4 linked regions of the Glaciimonas sp. CA11.2 genome follow. The protein of the gene in region 1 interacts with the protein of each later gene in a pairwise test. Links are inferred from orthologs where the notes say so. Each region holds a gene or a part of one and is shown on either strand. Other genes may lie near its edges. The genes, in order: RGU75_RS08685, ftsZ, RGU75_RS15615 and ftsA.

What was found.
Region 2: the proteins of RGU75_RS08685 (region 1) and ftsZ interact in binary tests that used the Escherichia coli proteins (3 or more experiments, as listed by UniProt). The link is inferred for Glaciimonas sp. CA11.2 from one-to-one orthologs.
Region 3: the proteins of RGU75_RS08685 (region 1) and RGU75_RS15615 interact in binary tests that used the Escherichia coli proteins (3 or more experiments, as listed by UniProt). The link is inferred for Glaciimonas sp. CA11.2 from one-to-one orthologs.
Region 4: the proteins of RGU75_RS08685 (region 1) and ftsA interact in binary tests that used the Escherichia coli proteins (3 or more experiments, as listed by UniProt). The link is inferred for Glaciimonas sp. CA11.2 from one-to-one orthologs.

What each region holds. Positions count from the first base shown.
Region 1 is NZ_JAVIWL010000001.1:2,026,895-2,034,644, reverse strand. Bases 2,184-5,143 are described here. They hold RGU75_RS08685 (rod shape-determining protein), read right to left. Parts: upstream 4,206-5,143; coding sequence 3,162-4,205; downstream 2,184-3,161. Other genes in these bases: gatC (Asp-tRNA(Asn)/Glu-tRNA(Gln) amidotransferase subunit GatC), read left to right, coding at 4,577-4,879; mreC (rod shape-determining protein MreC), read right to left, coding at 2,184-2,898. Also shown: mrdA (penicillin-binding protein 2), read right to left, coding at 1-1,268; rod shape-determining protein MreD, read right to left, coding at 1,337-1,849; more of mreC, read right to left, coding at 1,846-2,183; Asp-tRNA(Asn)/Glu-tRNA(Gln) amidotransferase subunit GatA, read left to right, coding at 5,204-6,670; RGU75_RS08670 (hypothetical protein), read left to right, coding at 6,690-7,208; Asp-tRNA(Asn)/Glu-tRNA(Gln) amidotransferase subunit GatB, read left to right, coding at 7,302-7,750. UniProt on the Escherichia coli protein: Forms membrane-associated dynamic filaments that are essential for cell shape determination. Acts by regulating cell wall synthesis and cell elongation, and thus cell shape.
Region 2 is NZ_JAVIWL010000001.1:2,260,129-2,267,879, reverse strand. What follows is about bases 4,791-7,751. They hold ftsZ (cell division protein FtsZ), read right to left. Parts: upstream 6,885-7,751; coding sequence 5,697-6,884; downstream 4,791-5,696. Other genes in these bases: ftsA (cell division protein FtsA), read right to left, coding at 7,105-7,751; RGU75_RS09675 (peroxiredoxin), read right to left, coding at 4,824-5,327. Outside these bases: preprotein translocase subunit SecA, read right to left, coding at 1-1,530; RGU75_RS09690 (M23 family metallopeptidase), read right to left, coding at 1,941-2,903; RGU75_RS09685 (hypothetical protein), read left to right, coding at 2,970-3,482; lpxC (UDP-3-O-acyl-N-acetylglucosamine deacetylase), read right to left, coding at 3,698-4,633. UniProt on the Escherichia coli protein: Essential cell division protein that forms a contractile ring structure (Z ring) at the future cell division site. The regulation of the ring assembly controls the timing and the location of cell division.
Region 3 is NZ_JAVIWL010000001.1:3,605,776-3,613,531, reverse strand. Bases 2,007-4,972 are described here. They hold RGU75_RS15615 (RodZ domain-containing protein), read right to left. Parts: upstream 3,976-4,972; coding sequence 3,037-3,975; downstream 2,007-3,036. Other genes in these bases: rlmN (23S rRNA (adenine(2503)-C(2))-methyltransferase RlmN), read right to left, coding at 4,762-4,972; pilW (type IV pilus biogenesis/stability protein PilW), read right to left, coding at 3,941-4,750; ispG (flavodoxin-dependent (E)-4-hydroxy-3-methylbut-2-enyl-diphosphate synthase), read right to left, coding at 2,007-3,017. Outside these bases: RGU75_RS15630 (tetratricopeptide repeat protein), read right to left, coding at 1-288; hisS (histidine--tRNA ligase), read right to left, coding at 300-1,670; more of ispG, read right to left, coding at 1,749-2,006; more of rlmN, read right to left, coding at 4,973-5,937; ndk (nucleoside-diphosphate kinase), read right to left, coding at 6,101-6,526; RGU75_RS15595 (Bax inhibitor-1/YccA family protein), read left to right, coding at 6,901-7,602; 23S rRNA (uracil(1939)-C(5))-methyltransferase RlmD, read right to left, coding at 7,719-7,756.
Region 4 is NZ_JAVIWL010000001.1:2,257,833-2,261,658, reverse strand. Bases 1-2,951 are described here. They hold ftsA (cell division protein FtsA), read right to left. Parts: upstream 2,117-2,951; coding sequence 884-2,116; downstream 1-883. Other genes in these bases: RGU75_RS09660 (cell division protein FtsQ/DivIB), read right to left, coding at 2,130-2,894; ftsZ (cell division protein FtsZ), read right to left, coding at 1-663. Also shown: RGU75_RS09655 (D-alanine--D-alanine ligase), read right to left, coding at 2,971-3,826. UniProt on the Escherichia coli protein: Essential cell division protein that assists in the assembly of the Z ring. May serve as the principal membrane anchor for the Z ring.

The sequences.
Region 1 (7,750 bases):
CCCTTGCGCTCATGTTCGAGATCGATCCCTGTGATCTGTCCGAAACCAAACGGCTTCATAAAATCGTGAATCGCATCGACACCCAAATCGTTGGCTAGCATATAGAAATACGTATCGCAGGATTCAACAATCGCCTTATACATATCAACCACGCCATGGCCACCCACCTTATCATCGCGGAAACGATGACCTCCGAGCATGAAAAATCCCATGTCTCTGATTGTTTGCTGTGGTGTACGCTTCCCTAGTTCAAGCCCGGCCAAGGCCATAAATGGCTTGTAGGTAGAACCCGGAGGATACGCACCATTCATTGGCCGGTTGATGAGCGGATGGTCTGGAGAATTGAGTAGTTCGTTCCAGCTTTGCTGATCAATGCCATCGACAAACAGATTCAAATCGTAACTTGGTTGCGACACATAGGCAAGAATGTCGCCCGTTGCAGGGTTAATTGCCACCAGCGCACCACGATGATCACCAAAGGCTTTCTGCACGATTTTTTGCAATTCAATATCAATGGAAAGAATCAGATTTTTGCCGGGTATGGCCGACGTACGCGATAAAGTTCGCACGGCACGCCCACTCGCTGATATCTCGATTTCTTCGTAACCGGTGGTGCCGTGAAGCTGGCTTTCGTAACTCTTTTCAAGGCCTTCCTTGCCAATATAATCGGTACCTTTGTAATTAGCCGCATCGTCGCCTTCATCGATTGCTTTGGCGTCATTTTGACTGATGCGTCCGATATAGCCGATCACGTGCGCGGCGACGTCGCCGAGTGGATATTCACGGAATAAGCGCGCCTGAACATCAACGCCGGGGAAGCGATAACGTTGTACCGTAAACTTTGCCACTTCTTCGTCAGTCAATCGCGTGCGAATAGGCAAGCTGGCAAAGCTTTTTGAATCATCCATCAATTTTTTGAATCGCCGCCGATCCTTCGGCTCAATGTCGATTAACTTGGACAAATCATCAATCACATCTTCAAGTTTACCGTTGATTTTGGAGCGCGTGATTTCAAGCGTGTACGCAGAATAATTGCGCGCCAGCACGACACCGTTACGATCCAGAATCAGTCCGCGATTGGGAACGATAGGAACTAACGAAATGCGATTTTCCTCGGCTTGCGCTGCGTAAACGTCATGACGAATAATTTGCAGCCAGACAAATCGCGCCACCAAGAGGGAAAAACAAAACAACACGAATACCACCGCAGCGGTGATCCGCATCCGGAAGTTATGTAGCTCGCGTTCCGTATTCTTAAATTCTGTCATGAGGTTTGCACCGTGAGATTCTGGCGCAGAGAAGAGCGACCGGCGTCGCCCAAAGCGATGTCGCATAATTAGATCGGTCGATTATCATCACGATTGATGGCACGTCGTTGCGGTGCCAATAACATCCAGCTAAGCAATGGCCATAAAAGCATGCTGACCAGGCTTTCCGTAAAAAACAACCAGCCGGGAAATTTGCCACTGATAATCAGACGCAAAACGAGTTGCACCGCTTGCGTCAACAAGAGTAACGGTAATATGTGGAGAGCCTGACCCAATGGCGAAAACCATAATACGCGCCGATGGATCATGATTGCGAAATACGAAAGTAGTGTGTACGCCAATGCATTTTGCCCCAACAGCGTTGCATCATGCACATCAACCAGCAATCCCATGCAGAACGCGATAACGATGCCGATCTTGCGTGGCTGATGAATGCTCCAGAACACCAATACCAATGCAACAAAATCAGGCACACCCGGCAACTGGCCCCAAGGCATCAGGTTCAGAAAAAAAGCCAGCAGTAACGTCATCCCGATAAAAAGCGGATTAGCAGGCAATAAAATATAGTGTGGGCGACTCATCGGCTACGTTCCTGCAATTTTTTTCGCGCAAGCTCGGCCTTCGCATCGCGGGCGGCATTCTTCATCGCATCTTTGTTCGCTTCTTTGTCGGCTTCACTCGCCGCGTTTGCTGCTTCTTGCGCTTTTTCTCTAGGGCTGTCAGTCAAGCGGCGCTTGCTCAGCGTATCGACTTTTCCACTACTCGGTTTGACAATATCATCCGGGCGCGGTGCCGGTTTTGGATCAACCAGCAAAATCAGTAGTTGTCTGTGGCGGTCAATCCCGGCCGCAGGTGCGCAGACGATATGTGCAAATGCATCGGCAGATTTATTTTCAACCAAAACCACTTTCGCGACGGTCAAGCCGGGCGGATACACGCCGTCGATGCCCGAGGTCACCAATACATCGTCTTTTTTGACATCTGCATTGGCCGCCATAAAACGCAAATCGAGAAATCCGGATTGACCGCGACCATACGCGACACTTCGCAAACCATTCCGTAAAACCTGCACCGGAATAGCCTGATCTTTATCAGTTAACAATGTGATTTCAGAGGTAAAAGGAAATACGCGAGTGACCTGCCCAACAATGCCCGCGTCGTCAATGACCGGCTGTCCGGTAAGAACGCCCTGCTGGGAGCCACGATCAACCACGACCTTGCGCGTAAAGGGATCACGCGCGTCATAAAGAATTTCACTCATTACCGATTTCACTGCCAGTTGTTGTTGCGCACCCAACAACTTACGCAACTGAACATTTTCTACTGCCAGCAATTGCGCTTGTTGCAATTGCTGCGCACGCGATGCCTGTACGGTACGCAATTCTCGGTTTTCTTTTTCTACCGACGACAATGTCGAGAAATAATCGATCATCCGATAGGTAGCATCACGCGGCATGAGCGCTACGGCCTGGACCGGATAAAGCACGGTACTGACTGCCTGTCGCAGAAGGACGAGCGCATGCAAACGCGCGTCGACGATCAGCAGCGTGAGCGCCAGCAACGTACAAACAATCGCCTTTCCGCGTGCCGAAGCACCTTGCTTAAAGAGGGGAGGCGGGCTGTATTCCATTGATGGCAAACAGGTTATTGGTGACTAAATTGAAGAAAAATGCACTAAAAATGATCGCCTGACGAGAGTATCAAGCGAGCCGCAAACAACTGCGGATCACCGAAAATCACCCCAAATAATCAAGGACGACCACGGAGCACCGTGGCTGTTCGCCCATCGACACGAAGGGCCGAGTCCGGAAAAAACCGTCTCAGCCATCGTTGCACTGCCTTAAATCGAAAGCCGAAGCATGAAGATATGGCAGCACACCCTATCTAGGTGAATTACTCGTACGAGAAAATCGATCCCAGCTTGTCCATCCGTTCCAGCGCCATGCCAGAACCGCGGACCACGCAAGTCAATGGGTCTTCGGCAACGATGACCGGCAAACCGGTCTCTTCCATTAACAGGCGGTCCAAATCACGCAGCAAAGCGCCGCCACCCGTGAGCATCATGCCTTTTTCGGCAATATCCGCACCAAGTTCCGGAGGCGTCTGTTCAAGGGCATTTTTTACTGCAGAAACAATGTTATTGAGCGGATCAGTCAGCGCTTCCAGGATTTCGTTGCTGGAAATAGTGAACGAACGCGGAATACCTTCCGACAAGTTGCGCCCTTTTACTTCCATTTCTTTCACTTCAGAACCCGGGAATGCAGAACCGATAGCTTTCTTGATTGCTTCCGCGGTTTGTTCACCGATCAACATGCCGTAGTTGCGACGGATGTAATTAACAATAGCCTCATCAAACTTGTCGCCACCAACGCGTACTGAGCCTTTGTAGACCATGCCGCCCAATGAAATGATACCGACTTCGGTTGTGCCACCACCAATATCGACCACCATTGAACCAGTCGCGTCAGAAACCGGCAAACCTGCACCGATTGCTGCAGCCATTGGCTCTTCAATCAGGAATACCTGAGAAGCGCCCGCGCCCAATGCCGACTCGCGAATTGCACGGCGTTCAACCTGTGTAGAACCGCAAGGTACGCAGATAATAATCCGCGGCGAAGGCCTGAACATCTTCGTATCGTGAACCATGCGAATGAACTGTTTAAGCATTTGTTCGGTGACAGTGAAATCGGCAATAACGCCGTCTTTCATCGGCCGGATCGCCTCGATATTGCCAGGAACCTTACCCAGCATTTGCTTGGCTTCGCGCCCTACCGCCTGAATTGTTTTTTTACCATTGGGACCGCCTTGTTGGCGGATAGCAACCACAGAGGGTTCGTCGAGAACGATGCCTTTGTCACGTACATAAATAAGCGTATTCGCGGTACCTAGATCAATCGCCAGATCGTTCGAGAAGTAACTGCGTAAAAATCCAAACATGAATTGTCCTGATGCGCAACAATGGTGCGCCTAAGCGTTTTATAAGGGGAATCTATTATCAGCGCATGGCCTTCTTCAGCGCTCTTTAAAAATCAGTTAACCGGCCCAACCCTAAATATGACACGTTTAACAACGCATTATAGTTGCAATATTTGCAACCACATTCTTGGCCTAAGCTGTTTTCCGAGTGTTTTTAAAGCAGCACCTCTGCGACATGCGGCATGGACCCGACATTCTACCTTATAATTTGAAAGACATTGATCGACAAAAGGCTAGAAATGCTGGCCTTTTACAAAGCTTTAAGAAGTTTTATCGACATTAAAGACCTTCATACAACACTTTCAGCAGCGCATTTTGCGCCACCAAAACATATGTCTCTAGCCCTTTCCGACGTTAAACGTATTGCCCATCTCGCCCGCCTTGAGCTGACCGAAGACCAGGCCACGGCCACCTTAGATAAACTAAATGGCATTTTTTCATTGGTGGAACAGCTAAGCGCCGTTGATACCACGGGTGTTGAGCCGTTAAGTCATCCGATTGCCGCGCTGCAGACAGATCTTTCATTGCGCCTGCGCGACGACGTTGTTACCGAAACCAACCGCCGCGAGGATTACCAACGCACTGCACCCGCAACCGAGGACGGCCTCTATCTCGTTCCAAAAGTCATCGAATAATTTTCTTTAAAGAAATATAACGCACTCGAGTGATAAATAAATTAATTAATTCATTTAATTATTTATCTGCAATAACCCAATAACCACTATTCACTAACGTCAGGCGCGCTATTTTCGACGCATCATGGAGCGACCATCCGTGCATCGAAAATATAATAAAACGGCAAACCGGTGCCATTTGCGCAACACTCACCGGCAGAAAACCCTAGGAAATATGAATTGCTGAAAACACATCTTTTGTCCGTATCTTACGATTAATGCAATTAATTCGGACGATGTGCAGCGAATGAATCATTCCTTATTTACCCGGCAAGTTTCCATCACATGCATACAAAAACTCTTAAACAACTGTCGATACTGCTTCACGATAAGAAAATTTCTTCTGTGGAACTGACTACACAATTTTTGGCACGTATTCAGCAAAGTGATCTCAATGCTTTTCTGCACGTAGACCCCGAGTTGACCTTGCAACAAGCGCGCAACGCCGACCAACGGCTGGCTCAAAATAACGCCACACCCTTGACCGGCCTACCGATCGCGCACAAAGATATTTTTGTCACGCGTGACTGGCGTTCCACTGCCGGCTCCAAAATGTTGGAAAATTACGTCAGCCCTTTCGATGCAACCGTCGTGTCGCATTTTAAAGATGCCGGCATGGTGCACCTGGGCAAGCTGAACTGCGATGAATTTGCGATGGGTTCATCGAACGAAAACTCCCATTTCGGCGCCGTTAAAAACCCTTGGGATAAAACCGCGATTCCGGGCGGCTCATCAGGCGGTTCGGCAGCGGCTGTGGCCGCAAGATTAACGCCAGCGGCCACCGCAACCGATACGGGCGGATCAATCCGTCAACCCGCGTCGCTATGCGGCGTCACGGGCATCAAACCGACCTACGGAAGCGTATCTCGCTTCGGCATGATCGCCTTTGCTTCGTCATTGGATCAGGCCGGGCCCATCGCTCAAACTGCAGAAGATTGTGCTTTGTTACTCAATGCGATGGTTGGATTTGATCCGCGCGACTCCACCAGTCTGGAGCGCCCAAAAGAAGATTTTACTCTTGGCCTGAACGACGATATCAAAGGTTTGCGAATCGGCATTCCAAAAGAATATTTTAGTAGCGGCCTCGCCCCCGACGTTGAACAAGCGGTGCGCGCAGCCTTGAGCGAGTACGAAAAATTGGGTGCCGTTCTGGTCGATATTTCACTCCCGAAAACTGAACTATCAATTCCCGTGTATTACGTGATTGCGCCAGCCGAAGCGTCGTCCAATCTGAGTCGCTTCGATGGCGTCCGCTACGGACATCGCGCAGCCGATTACAAAGATCTGGCCGATATGTATCAAAAATCGCGTGCTGAGGGATTTGGCGAAGAAGTCAAACGTCGTATTCTTGTAGGTGCCTACGTGTTGTCGCACGGTTATTACGATGCCTATTATTTGCAAGCGCAAAAAATCCGTCGCCTGATCGCAGAAGACTTTCAAAAGGCACTAACTGGCCCTAACCGTTTATGTGACGTCATCATGGGCCCCGTATCACCTACCGTAGCGTGGGATTTAGGCGCGAAAGCGAATGATCCTGTGGCGAATTATCTAGCCGACATTTATACCTTATCGAGTAGTCTGGCTGGCTTGCCAGGCATGTCGATTCCATGCGGTTTTGGGCAGGGAGAAAAAAATGCGCAGCGTCCGGTTGGATTGCAGATTATCGGAAGCTATTTTGATGAAGCGAAGCTGCTTAACGTTGCACACCAATATCAACGCGTAACCGACTGGCATTTGCGGTCGCCCAACTAACCGAAACGAGAAATTCGCCATGCGCGTCATCCACACCTGTTTGCACCGCTATTTTGTTACGATGCTGATCCTACTGGCCATAACGCTACTGTCGACATCCGTGTATGCGCAAGAATTGCAGACCAAATTTGGCTGCAATACGACCCATACTGAAGGCGGTGAAAAAGTTATTTTGGCCGACGAAGGCGAAATACATTTGGATGGCGCCAAGATAAAAACTTTTCGCTGGGAGTCGGATCAGTATCGGACGATGCACGGTTTCGATTGCAGCGTGGATGAAAGCGACGAACCGGTCGCCGAAGTCACCCAGAGTGGCGATAAACCGGGCTGGCGTGTCACCCTAAAAGATCCAGTGGCGGCACGAGATCGACGTGGTTTTGATTTTTATAATCATGGCAAAAACTGCAGTATCCGCTTGCAACGCGATGGTGACACGTTAAGCATTAAACCGAGCTGTCCGGCGTTGTGCGGCTCAAGAGTAAATTTTACGGAATTGTCGGTAAATTTAAAAACCGGCACGTGCCGTCACGAAGAATAAACACAGCATTGTGCGCGATTGCCTGAGTTGGCGACACTTTCAATATGGTCAATAAGGCCCATCGCGCACGTACAGAAAAGAAACGAGAAAATTATGCAATGGGAAGTCGTAATCGGTCTTGAAACGCATGCACAGCTTTCGACCAAATCAAAAATTTTCAGTGGCTCCTCTACGCAATTCGGCGCTGAACCCAATACCCAGGCCAGTCCGGTCGATCTGGCATTACCCGGTGTATTGCCGGTTCTTAATCGTGGCGCCGTTGAGCGCGCTATCCAGTTTGGTCTGGCGGTCGATGCGGTCATTGCGCCACAATCCGTTTTTGCACGCAAAAACTATTTTTATCCGGATTTGCCTAAAGGCTACCAAATCAGTCAGTTTGAGATTCCGGTTGTACAAGGTGGCAAGGTGTCGTTCGTGATGGAAAAAGACGGAAAGAGCGAAATTCGCTCGGTTCAGCTGACGCGCGCGCATCTGGAAGAAGATGCAGGAAAATCGCTCCACGAAGACTATCAAGGCATGACCGGTATTGACTTAAATCGTGC
Region 2 (7,751 bases), 230 kb from region 1 along the record:
ACCCGCCATATTGGTGGCGATCGTAATTGCCTTCGGACTACCCGCTTGCGCAATAATTTCCGCCTCGCGTGCATGTTGCTTGGCATTCAAAACGTTATGCGGCAATTTGGCTTTATCCAGAATACCTGACAGCAACTCTGAATTTTCGATGGAAGTAGTACCCACCAGCACTGGTTGTCCGCGCTCATAGCAATCCTGAATATCGATCAGCATTGCGTTGTATTTTTCAGTTGAAGTCTTATAAACCTGATCCTGGCGATCTTTACGCTGATTCGGACGATTTTGTGGGATAACCACGGTTTCCAAACCGTAGATTTCCTGGAATTCGTAGGCTTCTGTATCGGCAGTACCGGTCATGCCAGCCAGTTTCCCGTACATACGGAAATAATTCTGGAACGTGATCGACGCTAAGGTCTGGTTCTCGTTCTGAATCTGAACGCCTTCTTTGGCCTCAACCGCCTGATGCAAACCATCTGACCAGCGACGTCCCTGCATCATGCGGCCGGTAAACTCGTCGACGATAACGACTTCGTTGTTTTGAATAACGTAATGCTGATCCTTGTGGTACAGGGAATGCGCGCGTAAAGCGGCATACAAATGATGTATCAGACTGATATTAGCCGCGTCATACAGCGACGCGCCTTCTGCCAACAGACCCATATTGGTCAAAATTTGCTCGGCTTTTTCATGCCCGGCTTCGGTCAGCAAGACCTGATGCGCTTTTTCATCCTTGGTATAGTCGCCCGGAATCTCAACTTTACCTTTGCCATCAGGCGTTTCTTCACCAACTTGTAGTGTCAGTAGCGGCGGCAAGGAGTTAATTTTTTGATACAAATCGGTGTGATTTTCAGCTTGACCAGAAATAATCAGTGGCGTCCGCGCTTCGTCGATCAAAATCGAGTCGACTTCATCAACAATCGCAAAATTCAGCACCCGCTGCACACGATCACCGGCTTCAAACACCATGTTATCGCGCAGATAATCGAAACCGAATTCGTTATTCGTTCCGTAAGTAATATCAGCTAAATAAGCAATTTGCTTGTCGTCATGCTCTACCGCGGACAAATTCACACCGGTAGTCAATCCAAGCCAACTATATAAGCGCCCCATCCACTCAGCGTCGCGCTGTGCGAGGTAATCATTCACTGTGACCACGTGAACGCCCTTGCCTGACAAGGCGTTCAGGTACGCTGGCAACGTTGCCATTAACGTTTTACCTTCGCCGGTGCCCATTTCGGCAATTTTGCCGTAATGCAGCACCATGCCACCAATTAGTTGGACATCGAAATGGCGCATTTTGAGAACCCGCTTGCCAGCCTCACGACACACTGCAAACGCTTCCGGCAACATATCATCCAGCTTTTCACCATCGGTGATGCGCTGTTTGAACTCGGCCGTTTTAGCTTTCAACTGCGCGTCCGACAATTTTTCCATTGTCGACTCGAGGCCATTAATTTGGCCTACAGTTTTTTGGTATTGCTTGAGCAGTCGCTGGTTGCGGCTACCGAAAATCTGGGTCAGTAATGACATGCTTGGATTCTAAAAAAAGTATCGGAGTTATTGCGCGTTTTCACACAAACTGCTCCGTTTATATCAGCCATTAACGTAAAGGCGAAGCGCGAGCCTTAAACAATTAAGGAAGGCGAAGCGAACAAAATACATAACAAGCCCAAAATCACTAAAACCAGGCCGTAAGACTATAACTTAGGATGTATGCAAAATGGTCTCAGCTAGCCCTAATAAAGATGGCATTAGGGATGTAACGCTGGTAGGCATGACTCCGCTGAGGCGGTTTTACTTAAGTCCTATAACCGCATAAGTACAAGATTTTATCATGTGACCTCCGTCACGTTGGGGTTATGCGCGAGGAAACAATCCCCCTTATCCAATTTGTATCAGACTTTTGTATATTGACATTTAATAAAGTATCAAAAAATTAACTACCTCCCGATCAATACCGCCATTTTTGCCTGATCGGTACCAGCCGCAAGAAACTTGCGCGGATCCTGAGCGCCGCCTTTGATTCTGACTTCAAAATGGAGGTGCGGTCCAGTAGAACGTCCGGTACTGCCAATATCCGCAACATGTTGTCCGCGTTGCACGATATCACCCACTTTTACCAATAATTTGGAGGCATGTGCGTAACGAGTAACGATATCGTTGCCGTGATCAATCTCGAGCATATTGCCGTAGGCCGGATGATATTCTGCGGCAATAACTACTCCGGCTGCGGCTGCAACAATCGGCGTGCCGGTCATTGCCGGAAAATCCAACCCTTCATGGAACGCACTGCGGCCGGTAAAAGGATCCACTCGCCATCCAAAACTGGATGAGTTGTAATTTACTGCAACCGGTTGGTTGGTCGGCAACAGCTTTGCTTTGATTTTGTCACTCATTAATGTGGATTCAAGCACATCCATATAGTCGGCCCGATGACCAATATCACGCGCCATCGAATCCAGCGCTAATTGGAACTCAGTAATGCCGAACGCCCGTGACTTCCGTTCATTCATGCTGGACGGCTCTGCGCCGCCAGTTCCCGGTGTCCCTTTGAAATTAAACTCTTCCGGCTTCACACCCGCCAAACCCTGAACGCGCTCGCCCAATGCATCAAGGCGGAGCAACTGCGCCTGCATCTGACCTAATTTAATGGCCATTGCGGCGAGATTTTCTTTCAAAAATTTATCATTGTCAGGAACACTCCCAGTGTTGCTGAAGGAGACTGGCGTCTTCATAAAAGGTATAGATACGCTACCAGCATAACGAAATGTCAGAAAATACAGCAACACCGTCGTCAATAATACCGCTATCAGAAATAACACGATCAACATTGCAATATGACGACCACCTAATGTGATCGATTTAGCACGAGAGAAACGGGGATGCAGAAGAATTACTTGCATCGCGGCCGCTCGCCAATAGCGGTTAGATCGCCCTTCGCGTAATAGGTGTGATATCGTTTCGTGATCATGCGCAAACTCTCATTTTCCTCTTCATTTATGCAAGCGGCCGGTTCGAAGTCGTCCAAATGGATCTCCCGAGAGGCCACTGACTTCCTGCGCGACAACGACAAAATGGCAGCGCTGCTGCCAACCCTTACTCGTATGGCGGCTTTACAAAAACAGTGTGCCGCTGGCTTACCAAGCATGTTTGAAGCGTGCGAGGTATTGCATTTTGAATCAGGCCAACTAGTTCTCTCGGCCCCAAACGCGGCATTAGCAACGAAGTTAAAACAACAACTACCAAAACTTCAGAATTATTTACTTGCGGAGAACTGGCAGGTTAATGGAATTCGGATCAAAGTACAAGTAAGCCAAAGCCTACAAAAATTAACGCCAATTAAACAATTTAGCCTCACGCCGACTGCAGTTTCCGCATTCGCGCATCTGGCTGGAGCATTAGAAGAGTCGCCGCGCAACGAAGCATTGAAAGCGGCTCTTGCCGCAATGGTCAAAAGATACACAGACGAACAGAGTAGATAAAGCGCGCAGACCGAATATATTCATGGTTACGCTGAATGACTGCGGCATGCCATTAGACACGATAAAAGAAATTGCCAATTAAACAATCTATCTCGTAGGAATTGGATGGTGGGATGGTGGGATGGTGGGAATTAATGATGCAGCAAAAAAAGTCCATCGTTAGCGCTCAAAGTGAAAATTTAATCACCTGATCCACGCTAACGAGACAATGCTGCTTAGTTCAACGCCCATTCCTGCTCAACCTGACGCTGATACGTATCAGGTGCAGATGCAAGGTTTTCAAAGCTGACAATTTCGTACGCATCGGGTTGTGCCAACAGTGCGCGCAATAATTGATTATTCATCGCATGACCGGACTTGTGAGCGGTGTAACTGGCAAGTAACGGATGGCCGATAAGATACAAATCACCAATAGCATCCAATATCTTGTGCCGCACAAATTCATTTTCGTAGCGCAGGCCGTCACTGTTCAAAATACGATACTCGTCCATCACGATCGCATTTTCTAATGAACCACCACGCGCCAAGCCCATTCCTCGGAGAGTTTCAACATCCTGCATGAACCCAAAAGTGCGCGCACGGGCAATTTCTTTCACATAGGACTCAAAACTGAAATCAACTTCGGCGGTTTGTCCTGTCCCATCGACAGCAGGATGATGAAATTCAATAAAGAATTTCAGCTTGAAACCGTCACAAGGTTCGAGCCGCGCCCATTTTTCCTTGTCGCCCTCGCCCTCCCTGACTTCCACCGTTTTTTTGACTCGAATAAACTTTTTCGCCGCGCCTTGTTCTTCCAAACCGGCCTGCTGCAGCAGAAACACAAAAGACGAGGCAGAACCATCCATGATGGGAATTTCTTCCGCGGTCAGATCCACGTATAAATTATCAACGCCGAGACCTGCGCATGCCGAAAGCAGATGCTCGACCGTCGATACGCGTTGACCATCTTTGGACAGCACTGACGCCATTCGCGTGTCGCCCACCGCAGTGGCGGTTGCAGGAAAGTCAATGACTGGATCGAGATCGATACGACGGAAAACAATACCGGTGTTTATCGCTGCCGGGCGCAAGGTCAACTCAACCTTGGTTCCGGAATGCAATCCGATACCGACGGTTTTGACAATTTTTTTGATGGTGCGTTGTTTCAACATGTCATCATTATAGATGTTGCCGCCAACAGCGACTGTAACGAAGTGTGGTCATTGTGGGATAAAAAACACGGATTAGGGCCATCTTCGACGCAAAATGCGCTAATTATAGGAGCCCCAATAAAAAACGGCGCAATCGCGCCGTTTAATTACCAATAACTCGTTCAGCAAATGGGTCGCAACCGACTCAATATTATATTTGCGACAACAGTACTTCCGCCGTCGATACTTCAAATGTCTTCGGCGCTTCAACGTTCAATTGTTTAACTACACCATCATCAATAAACGCAGAAAAACGCTGTGAGCGTATTCCCATGCCTGCTTTGCTAAAATCTGCGTCCAGACCCAACGCCTTTACGAAAGATGCATTTCCATCAGCTAGCAAACGCACGGCACCGGTCGCTTTTTGATCGCGGCCCCAAGCGCCCATAACAAACGCATCATTGACTGAAATGGCCCAAATTTCGTCTACGCCCTTCGCTTTGAATTCCGCGGCGTGTTTAACATAACCGGGCAGATGCTTTGCCGAACAGGTCGGCGTAAATGCACCGGGCACAGCAAACAAGGCAATTTTCTTGCCCTTTACTAAATCACTGACGTTAAAAGTATTTGGTCCTAACGAACAACCTTCCGTTTCTGTTTCAATGAATTCTGCTAATTGGCCTTCAGGCAAGGTATCGCCGATTTTGATTGTCATGATGATTGTCCTTATATCTGGGTGGTTTTATTGGTACTACAAAATGGATAAGAATTGCTCGCCACTTTATGGCGCAGCCAAATAATCTATTAACACTTTATCCGCTGAATTCTTACACTCAACGAACTACCGTCTGTTTTTTTATTCTTAAATTTTTAATCTTAATATTTAAATAAAAAGATTAAAAAAAACGCCGCGCCAAAAAGGTCGCGACGTTCTAAAGTATGCCTTGTTCCCCACATTTCTGCAGAGGTTGAAGCGATTTACAGTCAACGTTTCCTGGCGGACAAACCGCTACCAACCGTTGACTGGTCTTGCTTCAAATAACAATAGCCATTTTCGGTTAGTCCGCTTGCTTAGTCGGCTTGCTTAGTCCGCTTGTTTGCGCAAGAAAGCCGGAATGTCATATGTTTCCATGCCATTCTTTTCCAGAGCGCGTACTGTGTCCGACGCAGATTCACGACGCCATACTGCTGGCGCTTTCATCCCGTCAAACGACGAACTACCGTGGCCGACAGAATGTGAATTGGCGTGACCGTGTTGCATCATCGGCTCGTTGTGCGTTCCCGTGCGCAACATTTGTGGCTGCACCAGTTGAACCGATTTGCGCGCACGGCCAAGACCGGTTGCGACCACGGTAACGCGGATATCGTCGCCCATGGTTTCGTCGTAAGCGATCCCTTGTGCAATCGATGCGTCCGGTGCAGCAAACGCACGAACGGTAGCCATTACTTCTTTGATTTCTTTACCTTTGAGACTGCGGCTTGCGGTGACGTTGACCAGCACGCCACGTGCACCCGACAGATCGATACCGTCCAGCAATGGCGATGCAACTGCCTGCTCTGCCGCCAGACGTGCGCGGTCAACGCCGTGCGCAGTTGCCGTCCCCATCATCGCCTTGCCTTGTTCACCCATGATCGTCTTGACGTCATTGAAATCGACGTTGATATGACCCGGCACATTGATGATTTCTGCAATCCCGGCGACGGCATTGTTGAGTACGTCATCGGCGTGTTCCAGCCATTCGACCATGCTGTCGTCTTCGTAAATCTCTTCCAGTTTTTCATTGAGAATGATGATCAGCGAATCAACGTGTTGTGATAACGCTTCCAAGCCTTCGTCAGCGAGGTCCATGCATTTTTGACCTTCGTACGAAAATGGCTTGGACACCACCGCCACTGTCAGCGCGCCAAGTTCCTTGGCGATCTGTGCGACGACTGGCGCGGCACCGGTGCCAGTACCGCCGCCCATACCGGCCGCAATAAATACCATGTGCGCACCACGCAGCGCATCTTCAATCCGCGCGCGTGACTCTTCCGCTAATTGGCGGCCTACTTCAGGCTTCATCCCCGCACCCAAACCGGTCTCACCGATCTGGATAACGTTGTGCGCTTTGGAGTGCTTCAGCGCCTGGGCATCGGTGTTGGCAGCGATAAACTCGACTCCCGAGACACCTTTGTTGATCATGTGCTGAACCGCATTGCCACCAGCGCCACCGACGCCAACGACTTTAATCACGGTACCCAGCGTTGCATTGTCAAGTATATCGATTTCCATGATGTTTCCTTATAAAGTTGCAGCATCCAGTCAATAGGCATCACGCGGTGTGAGGCCTAGCAACTGACAACTGCGCGTTACACAAATAACATTAACCACGCCAATTTTAAATAATGTATTGCCACATCTGCTGCTTCTACTTTGCTTCTTTGTACTGCCTCGACCTTTTACTGCAACTTCAGAAGTTGTGTCTGACCCCATCTACACCACATTCCAACACTTAAAAATTCCCTAAAAACCATTCCTTCATACGTTGCCAGACTGCCTTCGCAGAGCCTTCCTGACGCGTCACAATATAGCCACGCAGATACTGCTTTTTCGCCTCCAACAGCAAACCCAGCACCGTCGCGTAACGCGGACTGCGCACCACGTCAGCCAATTGGCCGTTGTAGTGTGGCGTGCCTAAACGTGCTGGCTTCAAAAAGATATCTTCTGCCAGCTCGATCATGCCGGGCATCAGTGCCGATCCACCGGTCAACACAATGCCGCTAGAGAGCACCTCTTCATACCCCGACTCACGCACAACTTGATGCACTAGTGCGAATAATTCTTCGACGCGTGGTTCAATCACGGCAGCCAACGCCTGACGTGACAGCGTGCGCGAATTGCGATCACCCAGACCTGGTACTTCCAACGTTTCGCCCGGATCAGCCAGAATCTGTTTTGCGACGCCGTAACGCAACTTGATTTCTTCCGCTTCCGCAGTCGGCGTCCGTAACGCCATCGCGATATCGTTGGTGATCTGATCACCGGCAATCGGGATCACGGCCGTATGCCGAATCGCGCCTTCCGTGAATACCGCTACATCGGTTGTACCGCCACCAATATCAACCAGCACGACGCCAAGTTCTTTTTCATCAGTAGTGA
Region 3 (7,756 bases), 1.6 Mb from region 1 along the record:
AGCAGTCATCCCTGCCATCTCTGCGTAGGCTGTACTACTGAATTTTTGTTGCATATCCGCTGCTGCGCGCTGTACTTTAGCATTATCTTTGGCACCAACCGCTTTTTGCATCTCCTCATACAATTGCGATGCTTGCGAAGCCTGACTATTTTGATAGTACTTCCAGCCACCCCATCCGGCATAACCGGCGAGCGCAATGATCACCACCCAGGTAACGAGGTTTCCATACTTTTTCCACCAGTCGTTTATGGTCGCTAACTGTTCTTGCTCTTCAAGATTAAATGCCATGATAATTTACTTTAATGGTGATAGTGAACGTGCTGGTGGTCATGATCGTGCCCGTGATGATCGTTTCCGACTATCTGATCTACCAAATAGTCAGTGACGCCGTCAAAAGGCACGATGGCCTGATTACTGCCATCCTCTTTAGCGCCAATTTCGGCGCGAAGTACTTTGACTGCAGCGGTATTATTCGCGATTTCATCGTCACCGATAATAACGGCATAGGCGGCACCGCTGGCATCAGCCCGCTTCATCTGCGCCTTAAAGCTTCCTCCTGAGTTTGCCGAAGCGCAATGTAGCACAACATCCAATCCGGCACTACGCAAACGCTCAGCTAACACAAACGATTGTAATTGCGCGGCATCCCCTTGATGCACCAGATAAACGTCACACTCATTACGTGTTACCGGCTCACCACTAGCCCGCATCAACTCTAATAACCGCTCAACACCCATCGCAAAACCGCATGCCGGTGTCGATTTTCCGCCGAACATTTCGACCAGCGGATCATAGCGTCCACCACCACAAACCGTACCTTGGGAGCCGAGTTGATCTGTCACCCATTCAAAAACTGTACGATTGTAATAGTCCATACCGCGCACCAAACGAGGATTGATAGTGAACGGAATGTTATTGTGATTGAGTATTTTTTGTACGCCATCGAAATGGGCACGCGAAGCTTCACCCAGATAATCGAGCAATTGCGGCGCGCCGTTGACCATATCTTGCATAGCCGGATTTTTGGTATCCAGAATACGCAAAGGATTGGAATGCAAGCGACGTTGCGCATCAGCATCCAGCACCTCGCTGTGCCTCTCAAAATAAGCGATCAAGTCGACGCGATGCCGATTTCGCTCTTCGGCGTCACCGATTGAGTTTAATTCAAGTTTAATGTTGTCGAGCCCCAGGTCATCCCAAAGACGCTGACAAAGCATGATAAGTTCTGCGTCGATATCCGGTCCAGTGAAGCCAATTGCCTCGGCACCGACCTGATGGAATTGACGATAGCGCCCACGCTGTGGACGTTCGTGGCGAAACATAGGGCCGCTATACCACAACCGCTTAGGGCCATCGTAAGTCAAATTATGCTCAATCGCAGCGCGAACGACGCTCGCGGTACTCTCTGGGCGCAAGGTTAGATTGTCACCATTCATCGAATCAGTAAATGAGTACATTTCTTTTTCGACGATATCGGTAACCGCGCCAAGACCGCGAGAAAACAAAGCGGTAGGTTCGACGATAGGGGTACGAATCTGCTGAAAGCCGTAGCTTTTCAGGACCGACTCCACTGTATTTTCAAACAGCTCCCACAAAGCCGCATCAGCAGGCAGGATGTCATTCATCCCTTTTACGCCAACAATTTTTTCAACTTTTTTAGATTCGGACATTCTTTTTAATGCTCACTTAAGTATTCATAAATTTGATGAGGCTTGATACTAAACAGCGCTGCACAACTTGGAACTTGGCTACTCCACAGCTTGAGTGGCGTAGCGTTTTTTAACATAATCGAGCACTATGCCCTGGAATTCCTCAGCAATTCGCTCCCCGCGCAACGTCATCTTTTTTTCGCCATCAATAAAAACTGGTGCGGCAGGAGATTCTCCAGTGCCGGGCAAACTAATCCCGATATTCGCATGTTTGGATTCACCGGGACCATTTACGATGCAGCCCATGACTGCGACGTTCATGCCTTCAACCCCGGGATAAGCCTTTTTCCACACTGGCATCTGATCGCGCAGGTAAGTCTGAATTTTATCTGCCAAATCCTGAAATACAGTCGAAGTAGTCCGCCCACATCCTGGGCAAGCAATCACCATTGGGGCAAATTTACGCAAGCCCATTGTTTGCAATATTTCTTGCGCCACAACAACTTCTTTCGTACGGTCACCACCCGGCTCAGGGGTGAGTGAAATCCTGATCGTGTCGCCGATTCCTTCCTGCAACAGTACAGACAATGCGGCTGTGGAGGCAACTATCCCTTTACTTCCCATACCAGCCTCGGTCAGTCCTAAGTGCAGAGGATAATCACAGCGATGCGCCAATTCGCGATACACCGCAATCAAATCTTGCACTCCAGAAACTTTACACGATAAGATAATACGATTTGCCGCCAGACCCAGCTCTTCTGCACGAATGGCATTTTCGATAGCAGACGTCACTAATGCTTCGTACATGACTGCCTGAGCACCCCACGGTTCATCTCGTTGCGCATTTTCATCCATGATGCGCGCTAATAGAGCTTGATCAAGGCTGCCCCAATTTACACCAATCCGGACAGGCTTATCGTATTTACAAGCTATCTCGATCATTTGGCCAAACTGGGTGTCACGCTTGGCACCTTTACCAACATTGCCCGGATTAATCCGATATTTAGACAACGCTTGCGCGCACTCGGGATAATCATTGAGCAAGGTGTGGCCGTTGTAATGGAAGTCCCCTACCAACGGGACATCAATTCCCATTTTATCAAGTTGCTCACGAATAGCTGGCACGGCTGCCGCCGCTTCCGGCCTGTCGACGGTAATACGAACCAATTCAGATCCTGCGCGCGCCAGATCTTTGATCTGAATCGCTGTTCCAATGGCGTCCGCAGTATCTGTATTTGTCATAGACTGCACTGCAACGGGCGCACCGCCGCCGATCAATATTTGACGCTTACCATAACTGACAATGGCTGTGCGACTGATGCGACGAATACCGGGACCAGAGGCTATTGGAGAATTCAAATCCGACATGGATGGTTCGCTTTCAGAATTATTTCAGATTCAGTCGGGCAATATTGTTTTTAGTGCCAGCTTTCAGATCGACTGCTTCACCACGCAAAGTCACATCAACGCCCGCTAAATTACCAATCACAACGGACACAGGCTGATCAATATCAAATGTTTCGGTACTACCGCCTTTTCCTACGCGAGAGAAAAGAATCTTTTTATCGGCACGCCTTATTTCAACCCAGGAATCCTGCTTGAACGTTAATTTTAAAATATTAGCTCCCGCTAGGGCAGCTGGAATTGCAGCGGTTGCCTCTTGTGGCTTGACCGCTGCAATAACGGCATCGAGAGGCGCTAAAACACTTTCAGTAGCAATCACCGTATGACTATTTGATGCTGGTGCGGCGGGCGTGTTTACTTGGCTCGACGGCACCCCATCCTCTACATGATTCGCAGCCGATACCGGAGCTGTTGCTCCGAACGGTCGACGCAATGCAGAAAAACCACCAAACTCCGCCACTAAAATACCGATCAAAACTAAAGCAATAGCGCCGAAAATCCAATTGTAAGGAATTCGATTACGCCCCCCCAACAGTAGCCGCGACTCAGAAAAAATCGTCGCGCTGGTAGGTTGCTTGCCCAAAATTTGGGTTTTTACCGGCATGACAGGCACGGTGCTCGGTAAAATCGTCGCTGGATCCAGTCCTAACATCTTTGCGTAGGACCGAATATATCCACGTGTCATCACAATAGTCGGCAAGGCAGCGTAGTCGTCAGCTTCGATCGCCTGAATTTGGCGCGGTGCCAGCTTCAGCTGGTTGGCGACATCATCGATAGACCAACCATTTTGCTGACGTTTATACGCCAGTTGCATCCCTACAGAGGCTACCTGATCACTACCCTGAATTATTTCCTCGCCGGTGATATTAGTAATAGTTTGGTCCGGCTCACTCATCAAAAACTCCGCGCTGATAGGATCCATATTCTGCAGATCCTGGATAGACTCGACGCAACTGCGTCACCAAATTTGTTTCCGCTACGCGATCACCCAACTTACGTTCAACCTTAATGGCGCTCCATAAGACATCCGCACTCAGTACGTCTATTTTTGTGACCAACGTCATATAAAAACGCGCCCGCTCAGTGTCATGGCGATCTGCGGCAATCAAAGCCAGGTTAACGTTAGTCAGAGGGTTGCCGGCGTCAAACTGAAATGCTTGCAAAAAATACCGTTCTGCGCTGATGCCATCCCTCAACTTTAGGCTACAGACACCAGCGTTAGTGAGCGCCTTAGCGGGAGAAAGATAAGAACGACTCTTCAATGCATTTTGAAAATAAGCGATTGACTCTTTTTCTCGTCCATTTTTACAAAGAAACCAACCATAGTTATTGGCGATATCAGGATTGTTAGGTGCTAACTTAAGCGCCCTGAGCAAATTATCGTCGGCCAAGCCGACTTCGCCCATGTCCATATAGATCAATCCGCGCATGCCATAAGCATCTGCGTTCTCAGGATCTGCGGCGATCGCCTGTTTCACTTCATCCAGCGCTACTTCCAACTGACCCTGACCATAGTAACCAACCGCCAATTCCAGGCGGATACGGGCACGCCGCTGCGCTTCAGTCAGATCAGAATTGGTTGGAAGTTCGCGGCGCGCGCCCGGTTCGGTTTTATTCGCAAAGTTGCCACCAGATGGCGATGTACAGCCCGCCAACAACGTCAACATCGCAACGGTAGCCATGATGAGAATACTCATGCACCTTGATTTCACTCAGAGACCTCAACAATGCGACCGAAATTTTTACCAAATTTTTGCTGATACTCGGCCATTTTTTGCATGCGCTCCTGGACTTTGGTGCGGTCCTGCACTTCTCCGGCTAGCTGCCCGCATGCGGCATCGATATCATCGCCTCGCGTCTTGCGTATCGTTGTGACGATTCCGGCATCCATGAGGATCTGTGCAAATGCTTTTATCCGCGGATTATTAGACCGTTTAAGACCAGACTCTGGAAACGGATTGAACGGTATGAGATTGAATTTGCAGGACACTGCCTCGCTACCACTGCGTCCCTGGACCAGAGCGATTAACTCGCGGGCGTTAGCATCACTGTCGTTAACGCCGTCTAACATACAATATTCAAATGTTACAAAATCGCGCGGTGCAAACTCCAGATAGCGTCGGCAAGATGCCATCAGTTCGCTAAGTGGATACTTTTTATTTAGTGGCACTAATCCGTCCCGCAAAGCATCGTTGGAAGCGTGTAATGAGACGGCCAACGCCACAGCACAATCCTGCGACAACTTGTCAATCATCGGTACCACGCCGCTGGTTGACAACGTAACGCGGCGGCGAGAAAGGCCGTAGGCGTTATCGTCCAACATCAGTTTCAAGGCAGTAACGGTCGGTTCATAGTTTAGTAATGGCTCGCCCATGCCCATCATTACCACGTTGGTAATCTGGCGCTCACCTTTTGGACCAGGGTCAATATTTTTTGATTTGCGGAGCTCAAATTCAGCCATCCATAACTGACCGATGATTTCACCCACGGTCAAATTACGGCTAAAACCTTGCTTGCCAGTTGAACAAAAACGACAGTTTACGGCACATCCAGCCTGAGTCGAAATGCACAGCGTGCCCCGATTTTCTTCGGGAATGAATACTGCTTCTACAGCATTACCCTGTCCGACATCCAGCAACCATTTGCGGGTGCCATCTGTGGAAATATGATCACTAATTACGGCCGGTGCGGCGATCATCGCGCGCGTGGCCAGTTTGTCGCGTAAGGACTTGGCCAGATCGGTCATTGCGTCGAAATCACTTGCTCCGAACTGGTGTATCCAGCGTAGCAATTGCTTAGCGCGAAACGGCTTCTCACCCAATTCGCCGCAATAGTCGACAAGTTGCGCAGGGTCCAGATCCAGCAGGTTGGTGAGAGCTGTCATGACAGATTCCATCTAATTGTTGATCCGTGTGCAAATGCAAAAAATGAATGCAAATGTCAGGCGGATCAACGTACTACAACTTACTAACTTATCAATTATCTGTGCTTCATTGCACGTACTGACTTGATACTTATTAACACCTTACTAATTCGTGCTTTGCGAATTAACGTGAGTACACGTTCAAAGCAGGAAAGAAATAAGCGATTTCAACAGCAGCTGTTTCAGCGGCATCGGAGCCATGAACTGCATTTGCATCGATCGAATCTGCGAAATCAGCACGAATCGTGCCTTTATCGGCCTTCTTTGGATCTGTCGCGCCCATCAGGTCACGGTGCGTCAGGATAGCGTTTTCGCCTTCCAGTGCTTGCACAATAACAGGACCAGAGATCATGAAATCAACCAGATCCTTGAAGAATGGACGAGCAGCGTGCACAGCGTAAAAACCTTCTGCTTCGGCGCGGGACAAATGCATCATGCGCGCAGCGATGATTTTCAGGCCAGCTGTTTCAAAACGGCTGTAAATTTGACCGATGACGTTTTTAGCGACTGCGTCTGGTTTGATAATCGATAGGGTGCGTTCAATTGCCATTTAAAAAAACTCCAATAATATAGAAAGGTCAAACTGGTGTAAGTTATTCAATTACATCTTCAATTGCATTGATACTAGACGGTGCTAGTCAGAACTATGCGAAATTGGCTGAAATTGTGTTAGGTAAAATCATGCATTAATGCCATGTTTTAGAAGGATTGTTTTATAATCCAATCAACCTTAGATTTTACCACGAAACACCTGCAAGAGAACCATATCACCGCGACCTAACACCCCAATAGAACCTCTGACGCTGAAAACTGTCTGAATTAACGAACGACCTATAAGGCTTGATGGCCGTGGCAAAGATAGTCTTACCACAACGTGCTATGCTACTTCCAGCTTATGTTCACGCTGTTAAAAAAGGGATAATCATGAATTCAAATCAGCAACATCGTTACGCACCAACGGGCACCACCGCAGGTCTAAGCGGCGTTCGCAATCGCGTGCTACGTAATACCTATTGGCTACTCGCGCTGTCGATGATTCCAACAATTGGCGGTGCCTGGGTTGGCGTACAACTCAATTTCAATCTATTCTCCGGCAATCCGATGATCGGATTTGTTGCGTTTATGGCAATTGCTTTCGGATTCTTCTACGCTATTGAAAAAACCAAGGATACCGGCTGGGGTGTAGTCGTCCTGTTAGCCTTTACGTTCTTCATGGGTCTGATGCTGACGAGACTGATTGAACATACGCTCAGGTTTTCGAATGGTGGAACACTGATTATGATGGCGTTCGGCGGTACCGGGATCGTATTCGCAGTCATGGCAACAATTGCTACAGTGTCCAAGCGCGACTTCTCTGGCCTGGGGAAATGGTTATTTGCTGGTTTGATCGTTATAATAGTGGCAAGTGTGGCGAATATCTTTTTACAAATCCCAGCACTTTATTTGGCAGTATCAGTCATTGCTATTGCGATTTTTTCGGCCTACATCTTATACGACGTGCAACAAATTATTAACGGTGGCGAGACTAATTATGTTCGCGCAACATTAAGCATCTATCTTGATGTTTATAATATTTTTGTTAATCTCTTATCGTTGCTAGGGATTTTTGGTGGCAATCGGAACTAATATTACATTTAATCATTTAGCTGTAGACGCGAAATACCTATTCAAAAGCCAACCGTTTGAGGTTGGCTTTTTAACGTTTATACATTTGTAAAGGACTTAACAATTTGCAATTAACGCTATGCGGTCGCTTCAACCAAATCAAATACGGCAATCG
Region 4 (3,826 bases), 230 kb from region 1 along the record:
CGCCTTGCCTTGTTCACCCATGATCGTCTTGACGTCATTGAAATCGACGTTGATATGACCCGGCACATTGATGATTTCTGCAATCCCGGCGACGGCATTGTTGAGTACGTCATCGGCGTGTTCCAGCCATTCGACCATGCTGTCGTCTTCGTAAATCTCTTCCAGTTTTTCATTGAGAATGATGATCAGCGAATCAACGTGTTGTGATAACGCTTCCAAGCCTTCGTCAGCGAGGTCCATGCATTTTTGACCTTCGTACGAAAATGGCTTGGACACCACCGCCACTGTCAGCGCGCCAAGTTCCTTGGCGATCTGTGCGACGACTGGCGCGGCACCGGTGCCAGTACCGCCGCCCATACCGGCCGCAATAAATACCATGTGCGCACCACGCAGCGCATCTTCAATCCGCGCGCGTGACTCTTCCGCTAATTGGCGGCCTACTTCAGGCTTCATCCCCGCACCCAAACCGGTCTCACCGATCTGGATAACGTTGTGCGCTTTGGAGTGCTTCAGCGCCTGGGCATCGGTGTTGGCAGCGATAAACTCGACTCCCGAGACACCTTTGTTGATCATGTGCTGAACCGCATTGCCACCAGCGCCACCGACGCCAACGACTTTAATCACGGTACCCAGCGTTGCATTGTCAAGTATATCGATTTCCATGATGTTTCCTTATAAAGTTGCAGCATCCAGTCAATAGGCATCACGCGGTGTGAGGCCTAGCAACTGACAACTGCGCGTTACACAAATAACATTAACCACGCCAATTTTAAATAATGTATTGCCACATCTGCTGCTTCTACTTTGCTTCTTTGTACTGCCTCGACCTTTTACTGCAACTTCAGAAGTTGTGTCTGACCCCATCTACACCACATTCCAACACTTAAAAATTCCCTAAAAACCATTCCTTCATACGTTGCCAGACTGCCTTCGCAGAGCCTTCCTGACGCGTCACAATATAGCCACGCAGATACTGCTTTTTCGCCTCCAACAGCAAACCCAGCACCGTCGCGTAACGCGGACTGCGCACCACGTCAGCCAATTGGCCGTTGTAGTGTGGCGTGCCTAAACGTGCTGGCTTCAAAAAGATATCTTCTGCCAGCTCGATCATGCCGGGCATCAGTGCCGATCCACCGGTCAACACAATGCCGCTAGAGAGCACCTCTTCATACCCCGACTCACGCACAACTTGATGCACTAGTGCGAATAATTCTTCGACGCGTGGTTCAATCACGGCAGCCAACGCCTGACGTGACAGCGTGCGCGAATTGCGATCACCCAGACCTGGTACTTCCAACGTTTCGCCCGGATCAGCCAGAATCTGTTTTGCGACGCCGTAACGCAACTTGATTTCTTCCGCTTCCGCAGTCGGCGTCCGTAACGCCATCGCGATATCGTTGGTGATCTGATCACCGGCAATCGGGATCACGGCCGTATGCCGAATCGCGCCTTCCGTGAATACCGCTACATCGGTTGTACCGCCACCAATATCAACCAGCACGACGCCAAGTTCTTTTTCATCAGTAGTGAGCACCGCATCGGCCGAAGCCATTGGCTGCAAAATCAGGTCCGATACTTCCAAACCACAGCGGCGAATACATTTGACAATGTTTTGTACCGCCGACACTGCGCCGGTAACGATATGCACCTTGACCTCAAGTCGGATACCGCTCATCCCGATTGGTTCACGCACATCGTCCTGGCTATCGACGATAAATTCTTGCGGCACCGTATGCAGCAATTGCTGATCGGTCGGAATGTTGACAGCCTTCGCTGTTTCGATCACACGCGAGACATCTGCTGCCGTTACTTCCTTGTCCTTGATCGCCACCATGCCACTGGAATTAAAGCTGCGTATATGGCTACCGGCAATACCGGTATACACATTGCGGATTTTGCAATCCGCCATCAATTCAGCCTCTTCCAGCGCACGCTGGATCGACTCTACTGTGGCCTCAATATTAACCACTACCCCTTTTTTCAAGCCTCTGGATTCATGCTGACCGAGCCCGATCACTTCGTGTCGTCCATCAGGCAGAACCTCAGCTACTACCGCCACCACTTTGGAAGTGCCGATATCAAGGCCAACGATCAAGTTTTTTGCGTCTTTAGTCATAATATTCCGCTTATTATTTTTTATTTCCCAATCCAGCACCAAGGCCACTCGCCTTTAACGCCAGACCATTCGGATAACGCATATCCACACTTTCAATCCGGTCCTGCAAACGCGACAACAACTGCGGATAAATCTCAACCAACCGGCCAACACGATCCTGCAAGGTTGCCTTGTTTTGTTCCCGCCCAAGCGCCACGGTCATACCGTTATCCAATTTAACGCTCCATGCATAACGCGGAGAAAGCTCCACATCTGTAGGTGTTAATTTGAGCGGCGCAAACCATTTCTTGAAATCCATGAATCGTGCAAGAACGTCTTTCTCACTACCGATTGGACCACCAAATTTCAACAGATCGCCGTCCTCTTCTGCCTCATCCAGATTGGCAATAAACAAATCACCTTTAACCGATAACAACCGTCCATCGTCGTCCCACGTGCCTAATGGCTGGTGTTCCTCAATCGTGACGACCAATTGGTTCGGCCATTCGCGTTGCACCGAGGCCTTGCGTACCCATGGAACCGACTCAAACGCTACGCGTACCGCATCCAGATTCGCTGTAAAAAAATTACCTTTAATTCGCGGCAAAGCACTGGCACGAATCGTCAATGGATTAACCCGACGTATCTCGCCTTGCCCCGCTCCCTCAACCCGGATAACCTTTAACGTAAACATAGGCCGTTGGGCCAGCCACCATACACCGGAGGCTAACAAGACGAGCAAAACCAGCCCAATCAGGGCATTGGAAGTTACGTTCAATATTTTGATGTCTTGCCACATAATTGCTATCTTTATCGCTCGTATTTGCTACGTATTAAATTCGTTAAAATGTGTCCTGACCGAAATATCAACCTTTTCAGATTGGCGTCTCGTTGCTCTCGTGCCGCAATTCCAGTGATGCTGACGCCAGTATTTCCACACATAATTCTTCGTAACTTGATCCATCCTGCTTGGCTGACATCGGCACCAGCGAGTGGCTTGTCATCCCCGGCGATGTATTGATTTCTAAAATGAACGGGGCGTTGTCGCTATCCCGTAACATAAAATCAACCCTTGCCCACCCCTTGCAACCAAGTGCATTGAAAGCCTGTACCGCTAATGACTGTATGCGCTGCGTCAATACGTCGTCTAACGGCGCCGGACATAAATAGGTAGTGTCATTGGTAAAATATTTGTGCTGATAATCATAGTTACCATCCGGTGCACGGATTTCTACGATGGGTAACGCGCGCGCGGTCCGACCTGCGCCCAACACTGGCACAGTCAACTCGCGTCCGCTGATAAATTCTTCTGCGAGGACCACTTCATCGTATTTTGCACACAAGGCGAAACCAGCATCAATGTCTGCGTAACCGGTTACCTTGCTGATGCCAATTGTCGAACCTTCATGCGGGGCTTTGAGCATCAATGGCAAGCCAAGCGCATCCGGCAATTGACGCAGCTCGTCGCTCGATACACTCGCGGAATCCAGGACAAGAAAACGTGGTGTTGGCAAATCGAGACTCTGCCAGACGCGCTTGCTCATTACCTTATCCATCGCAATCGCAGATGCCATCACGCCCGGACCGGTGTAAGGAATACCGAGTTGTTCCAGCGCTCCTTGAAGCGTGCCGTCTTCGCCAAAGCGGCCGTGCAACGCAATGAAGACGCGATCAAATTTTTCAGCGGCCAATTCCGCCAGACTACGTTCAGCCGGATCGAACAGGTGCGCA